2 linked regions of the Methanococcus vannielii SB genome follow. The protein of the gene in region 1 binds, or shares a complex with, the protein of each later gene. Links are inferred from orthologs where the notes say so. Each region holds a gene or a part of one and is shown on either strand. Other genes may lie near its edges.

Region 1 (3,330 bases):
GACACAAATGCTATTGAAAAGATGCTTGAAAAAGATTTAATTCCCGTAATTCACGGGGATATTGTAATTGATGAAAGGGAAAATAATTTCAAGATATTTTCTGGAGACCATGCACTCCCCCACCTTTCAAAAAAACTAAATCCTGATCTGAGTCTTCATGCATCCGACGTTGATGGTGTATGGGATACTAAATTTAAGGTAATTGAAAAAATAGATTCATCAAATATTAATAAAGTGCTAGAATCGTTAAAACCTTCAAACAAAGAAGATGTAACCGGAGGAATGCACTTAAAAGTAATGGAATGTTATAATTTAGGCGTTAAAACCATAATTTTTAATGGAAGTAAAAAAAGAAATATATATAATGCCCTTTTAAAAAATGTAAAAGGAACTTCAATAAATTAATTACATTTAAAATTAATTACCTTTTTTTGATTTTTACAAAGTCCCCAAGTGTAAAATCAGCATTTTCATCTTTTGATTCGTAATTATAAGTTCCTTCTTCGTAAAGTGATATTTTAAGCTCTCTTTCAAGAATATTAACGTATTTTTCTTCCGGTTCAATTTCATTTCTTTCGATTTTGTGAAGGAGTGATTCTTTAATGCCGGCTGTTCTTGCAAGGCCTTCTAGCGTCATATTTCTTTTTTCCCTTGCTTCCCTTATTAATGTGCCGTAGTCCTCGACAATCGTTTTTAAGCTATCAAACATGTCTTTTTTAGGCTTCTTTGAAGTTTTTTCTTTTTTGTCCGAAGTGACATTGAATACTGCCTTTGGCATTCTAGAATATCCTTTTGGAGTAATTCCAAACTTTGCACAAGTTTCGCAAACATTCATATCTACTCCTTCTATCCTTGTTTTAAAGATATCCTTAACCTCTTTCCCGCAGAGTTCACATTGCATACATACACCTTAGTATATTAAATTTAAAGATATTTTTAGCCTATTTATCGAGATTCTGTAGCATTAGATTCGCAAATGCTTCATTAGACAATCTCATTTCAATTATTTAATAGTATCTATTTTATCTCTTAAATACTATATCAATAAATTTATATAGTCTGAATAAATTATAAACATATGCGAATACCAATTTACAAAAAGATAATTAAACTAATGACTTATTTTGCGAGAACTCTTATACTCATGTCGGACTATTTTACACAATTATCGGAGGTAAAGTATGACTTACCCAGACGATTATTCTACTGACGTTCAAAAAAATGAAATGGATTTAAAAGAATTTAAAGAAAAAGCATACCTTGCAGAGCTTGAAAGTAAAGTTTTAAGGTTAGAATTAAAAAATAAAGACATTACTAGAGAGAATGTTCAAATTAAAAAAGAAAATGAAATATTAAAGCGAGAACTTGATAAATTAAGAATTCCGCCATTGATACTTGGAACAGTTCTTGATAGAGTTAATGAAAGAAAAGCAGTTGTAAAAAGTTCTACAGGCCCAAATTTCCTTGTAAACCTTTCACAATTTGTTGAGCCAGATGACATAGTTCCGGGTGCACGGGTTTGTTTAAACCAGCAAACTCTCGCAGTTGTTGAAGTACTTCCAAAAGAAAAAGACTATCGTGCAATGGCAATGGAACTCGAAGAAAAGCCAGATATATTATTTGGAGATATCGGTGGATTGAATAATCAAATAAGGGATATTAAAGAAGTAGTTGAGCTTCCACTTAAAAATCCAGAACTTTTTGAAAAAGTAGGAATTGTTCCTCCAAAAGGGGTGCTTCTTTATGGGCCACCCGGAACTGGAAAAACACTGCTTGCAAAAGCTGTTGCTCGTGAAACCAATGCTTCATTTGTAAGGGTAGTTGGTTCAGAACTTGTTAAAAAGTTCATTGGAGAAGGGGCAAAACTTGTAAGGGACGTATTCAAACTTGCAAAAGAAAAGTCACCTTGTATCATCTTTATTGATGAAATCGATGCAGTTGCAAGTAAAAGAACGGAATCTTTAACAGGCGGAGATAGGGAAGTTCAAAGAACCTTGATGCAGCTTCTTGCTGAAATGGATGGCTTTGATTCAAGAGGCGATGTAAAAATAATTGCTGCAACGAATAGGCCTGATATTTTAGACCCTGCAATCCTTAGACCTGGGAGATTTGATAGAATTATAGAAATAGCTGCTCCTGATGAAGATGGAAGACTTGAAATATTCAAAATACACACCGATAAAATGAACATTAAATCCGTTGACTTAAGAGAAATTGCAAAAATGGCTGAAAATATGGTCGGTGCAGACATTAAAGCAGTATGTACTGAAGCAGGTATGTTTGCGATACGGGAAGGAAGGGAATACGTAACAACAAAAGACTTTAAAGAAGCGCTTTTAAAGGTTACAGGTAAAAAAGAAAAATCCGAAGAAGGAATTGCCCACTTAACCACGATGTATGGTTAAATAATACTTTTTTAAATCCTATATTTTTTAACGTTTTTAAGTGATTTTTATGAGAATCGGAATTATTGGTGCGGGACTTGGCGGGCTTTTGTGTGGGGCAGAACTATCAAAAACACACGATGTTACAATCTATGAACGTCTCCCTTTTATTGGTGGAAGGTTTACAAATATCCCTTATAAAGGATTTCAGATAACTACTGGAGCCCTACATATGATACCCCATGGAAATGACGGATACCTTGCGCAAGCTTTAAAAAATATTGGAAGTAACGTAAAAATAGTAAATGCAGAACCGGAAGGTTATTTTAGATTAAATGGAAAAAATCACATCTATAAAGACCTTTTTAAGACGGTAACTACTAAAGAAAAACTAAACGCATTAAAACTTGCTGCAAATTTAAAATTTGGACGGGTAGATAAAAATATATCGTTTGGCGAGTTCTTAGAAGGGTGCCCAACTGCACTTTTAGTTGGAAATTCATTTACAGGCTGGGCACTAAGTTTAAATGCATATGAAACGCCGATGTCTGAAATTTTGGAGATACAAAAGCTCCATAGTAAATTTGGAGGCCCCGGAATTCCGATTGGGGGATGCAAAGGAGTAATTGATAGTTTAGTTGAAATAATTAATAAAAATAATGGTAAAATACTGTTAAACCATGAAGTTTCAAAAATAGAAATTGAAGAGAATAAAGGATACATTGATTCTAAAGAGTTTGATATAATTATTAGTAATGCTTCTCCAACTGAAACTGAGAAAATGTCAAATATTAATTTCATTCAAAAAAAGCCGGTTCCTTCAAAAGGAATAAAAGTAAATGTAGCAACTAAATCTAATATGGTAAATGGCGCAAGCGTAATTTTTACCGCCGATTCAGAACGAATAAATGGATTAAACCAGCCTTCAAATGTAGATAAAAGTCTT
Region 2 (3,286 bases), 320 kb from region 1 along the record:
TAGAAAAGAAGTTTCAAGTGTTAAAAAAGATAATCACGTCTTAATTAAAGAATTACTTGAAAATCCAAATGAAAGTAACTCAAAAGAATTTTTAAAGTTAAACGGTTTTAATATTCCTAAAAAGTTTGTTGCAAAATCGGTTGAAGAAGCTGAAACTTACGCTAAAAGTTTAGGAAAAGTTGTAATGAAAGTTGTTTCATCAAACATACCGCATAAATCTGACGCAGGCTGTGTAATAATAAATCCTGCGAATATTAAAGAGGCTTTTGAAACTATTATTAAAAATGGAGAAAAGTATCTAAGTGAAAAAAATGTTGATGGAATAATCGATGGCGTTTTAGTGGAAGAATATATTTTAGGAAAAGAAATAATAATAGGCGCAAAAAGAGACCCCGTATTTGGCCCTGTTGTTATGACAGGACTTGGAGGAATATTTGTAGAGGTTTTAAAGGACGTGTCTTTTGGAATTTCACCAATAACTGAAGAGTATGCAGAAGAAATTATAAAGTCTTTAAAATCCTACAAGATACTTGAGGGAGTCAGGGGCGAAAAAAGAAGCGATATAAATTACTTAAAAGAACTTATGGTTCGAGTTGGCGTTTTAATGGAAGTTTACAATGAAATACTTGAAATCGATATTAACCCTGCATTTATAAAAGAAGAAGGCCACGGGGGAATTGTTGGGGATGCCTTAATCGTCATTCAAAATAAGTTAAAGTAAATTATAATCTAAATTAAATTTAATAAAATAACATCGGTAAATTACAACGATTAAAAAAATTAAAAAAATAAATATTAATGGCGGTTAAGTTATTAATCCTGATTTCAGGTTTTTAATTAACAGCAGCCGCCAGCTCCCTTAACTGCAAGGTATTTACCACTAAATACGGACTTTTTAACAATTATATAGACTTCATTTAATACCTGTTTTGCCATTTTATCAATATAGATATTAAATTCGCCTTCAAAAATTTTTTCATCCGTATCCATGATTTTGCTTGCTACATCTATTCCAAATTTAGGCCCTCCTCAGCCGAAGCCCTCAAAAAAAACTATAATATCCTTTTTATTAGCATTTTTTAATTTTTCGGAAATAAATTCCAATGCTTCATCGGATATAGTTACAGGTATCATAATTTCACCTTCCTATATGTAAATACATTAGATTTTCTAATATATTAATATTGTTAGACAAGAAATTCAGTATAAAAAGGATAGATATATATAAAAATTCATTAAAAAGTAGTAATTATATCCGTTGATTTTTAATTTAAAATTAATAATTTAAACAGAGGAGGAAATTACATGCAACAAATGGTTCCAGCATCAGGATACGATAGGGCAATAACCATATTCAGCCCAGAAGGACGACTTTACCAGGTAGAATATGCACGAGAAGCCGTAAGGCGAGGAACTACTGCGGTAGGCATTAAATGTAAAGACGGTGTTGTTTTAGCCGTTGACAGAAGAATTACAAGTAAATTAATTGATGTTTCATCAATTGAAAAGATATTTCAAATTGACGACCATATTGTAGCTGCTACATCAGGTCTGGTTGCTGATGCAAGAGTTTTAATTGATAGGGCAAGGGTTGAAGCTCAAGTAAATAGAATATCATATGGCGAAGCGATTACTGTCGAAGCACTTGCAAAAAAAATCTGCGATATTAAACAAGCGTATACTCACCACGGAGGTGCAAGGCCTTTTGGTTTGGCACTTTTGATAACCGGAATTGATAGACACAGTGCAAGGCTCTTTGAAACTGACCCTAGTGGAGCTTTAATTGAATACAAAGCTACTGCAATCGGTTCAGGACGGCCTGTTGCAATGGAAATTCTTGAAGAAAAATACGACGAAAATATGAGCGTTAGTGAAGGTATGGAACTTGCAATTTACGCTTTAAGTAAAACTACTGAAGAATTAAAGCCTGAAAATATAGACATGGCAATTGTAAAAGATACCGGAAAATTGGTCGAAAAAATAACTGTTTTTGAAATTGAAAAAATTGTAAAAAAAGTATATGATAAAATAAAAGTAGAAAACGAAGAGGCTGAAAAAAAGAAGGCTACTGAAAATATAGAATAGAAATAATCTCCTCAAATTATGCTAATTTTGTAATAAAATCTTATATTCGTGTTTTGTTTAATGCGTGGAAAGGTATATAAATAAAAGAGGGGATACATATGGTGTCATTGGACAATGCTGTTATAGCACGACTTCAATCACATGGGGAAAAATTCGAAATACTCGTTGATCCATATTTGGCAGCCAAATTTAAAGAAGGTCAGCCAATAGCAATATCGGAAATCTTAGCTGCTGAGGCAGTCTACAAGGACTCTGGAAAGGGAGAAAAAGTTCCAGATGAAATGCTACTAAAGATTTTTGAAACGATAAACCCTTTGGAAATAGCAGAACAGATTTTAATAAAAGGACAGGTCCAGTTAACCGCCAATCAAAGGAAAGAAATACATGAACAAAAGCGAAAACAGATCGTGTCATTGATTTCAAGAAACACGATTAACCCCCAGACTGATGCTCCCCATCCGCCAAAAAGGATTGAAAATGCTATGGAAGAAGCCAGAATTAGCGTTGATATTTATAAAAGCGCTGAAGAACAGGTCCCTAAAATTATAAAGGAATTGAGGAAACTTTTACCCATTAAGTTTGAAAAAAGGGATATTGTAGTTAAAATCCCTGGTGAATTTGCAGGGACTGCATACCATACAATTCATGAATACGGCAGTACCAAACAGGAAGAATGGTCGGGGGACGGCTCCCTTGTTTTTGTAATTGAAATTCCAAGCGGTATCGAAAGTGAATTTTACTTACACTTAAATAAACTTACGAAAGGAACTGTTCAAACAAAAGTACTTAAAAAATACGACTAATCAATTTGCGGATAGAAACAGGTGAAATAATGGTAGAATTTAGCCACACAAAGAAAATTGGTTCAGCTGGAAGATTCGGACCAAGATACGGTAGAAAAATCAGAGTAAGATTAAGAGACGTTGAAATTAAACAGAACAAAGAATACAAGTGCCCTGTTTGTGCATTCCCTAAATTAAAAAGAGCAGGAACTTCAATTTGGGTATGTGACAAATGCGGTGCAAAAATTGCAGGTGGCGCATACACTCCAGAAACCGGTGCTGGTAAGGTAGTTACAAAGGCTATCCGAAGAGTTATCGAAAGTAAAAGTAGAGAAATTTAATTTAATTATTTTTAAACCATTTATTTTTATTTTAAGCTTTTTTTAGGTGGTATTTATGGCAGAGTACAGGTGTTCCAA

The links.
Region 2: the proteins of MEVAN_RS04845 (region 1) and psmA are in contact, whole or in part, in a cryo-EM structure (PDB 6HE5), measured with the Archaeoglobus fulgidus proteins. The link is inferred for Methanococcus vannielii SB from one-to-one orthologs. Residues at the interface, in WP_010879468.1 of Archaeoglobus fulgidus: Asp391, Leu392, Lys393, Gly394, Met396, Phe397, Val398; in WP_010877997.1 of Archaeoglobus fulgidus: Ala30, Arg33, Gly34, Ala35, Asp51, Arg53, Val54, Lys66, Ser79, Gly80, Leu81, Val82, Met166.

What each region holds. Positions count from the first base shown.
Region 1 is NC_009634.1:965,999-969,328, forward strand. The notes cover bases 298-3,293. They hold MEVAN_RS04845 (proteasome-activating nucleotidase), read left to right. Parts: upstream 298-1,181; coding sequence 1,182-2,405; downstream 2,406-3,293. Other genes in these bases: MEVAN_RS04835 (isopentenyl phosphate kinase), read left to right, coding at 298-405; MEVAN_RS04840 (multiprotein bridging factor aMBF1), read right to left, coding at 422-901; MEVAN_RS04850 (NAD(P)-binding protein), read left to right, coding at 2,455-3,293. In the rest of the region: more of MEVAN_RS04835, read left to right, coding at 1-297; more of MEVAN_RS04850, read left to right, coding at 3,294-3,330. UniProt on the Methanocaldococcus jannaschii protein: ATPase which is responsible for recognizing, binding, unfolding and translocation of substrate proteins into the archaeal 20S proteasome core particle.
Region 2 is NC_009634.1:1,289,893-1,293,178, reverse strand. The notes cover bases 244-3,195. They hold psmA (archaeal proteasome endopeptidase complex subunit alpha), read left to right. Parts: upstream 244-1,305; coding sequence 1,306-2,085; downstream 2,086-3,195. Other genes in these bases: rpl37A (50S ribosomal protein L37Ae), read left to right, coding at 2,918-3,195; MEVAN_RS06530 (ribosome assembly factor SBDS), read left to right, coding at 2,184-2,888; MEVAN_RS06540 (acetate--CoA ligase family protein), read left to right, coding at 244-721. Outside these bases: more of MEVAN_RS06540, read left to right, coding at 1-243; more of rpl37A, read left to right, coding at 3,196-3,208; MEVAN_RS06520 (DNA-directed RNA polymerase subunit P), read left to right, coding at 3,264-3,286. UniProt on the Methanocaldococcus jannaschii protein: Component of the proteasome core, a large protease complex with broad specificity involved in protein degradation. The M.jannaschii proteasome is able to cleave oligopeptides after Glu, Asp, Tyr, Phe, Trp, slightly after Arg, but not after Ala.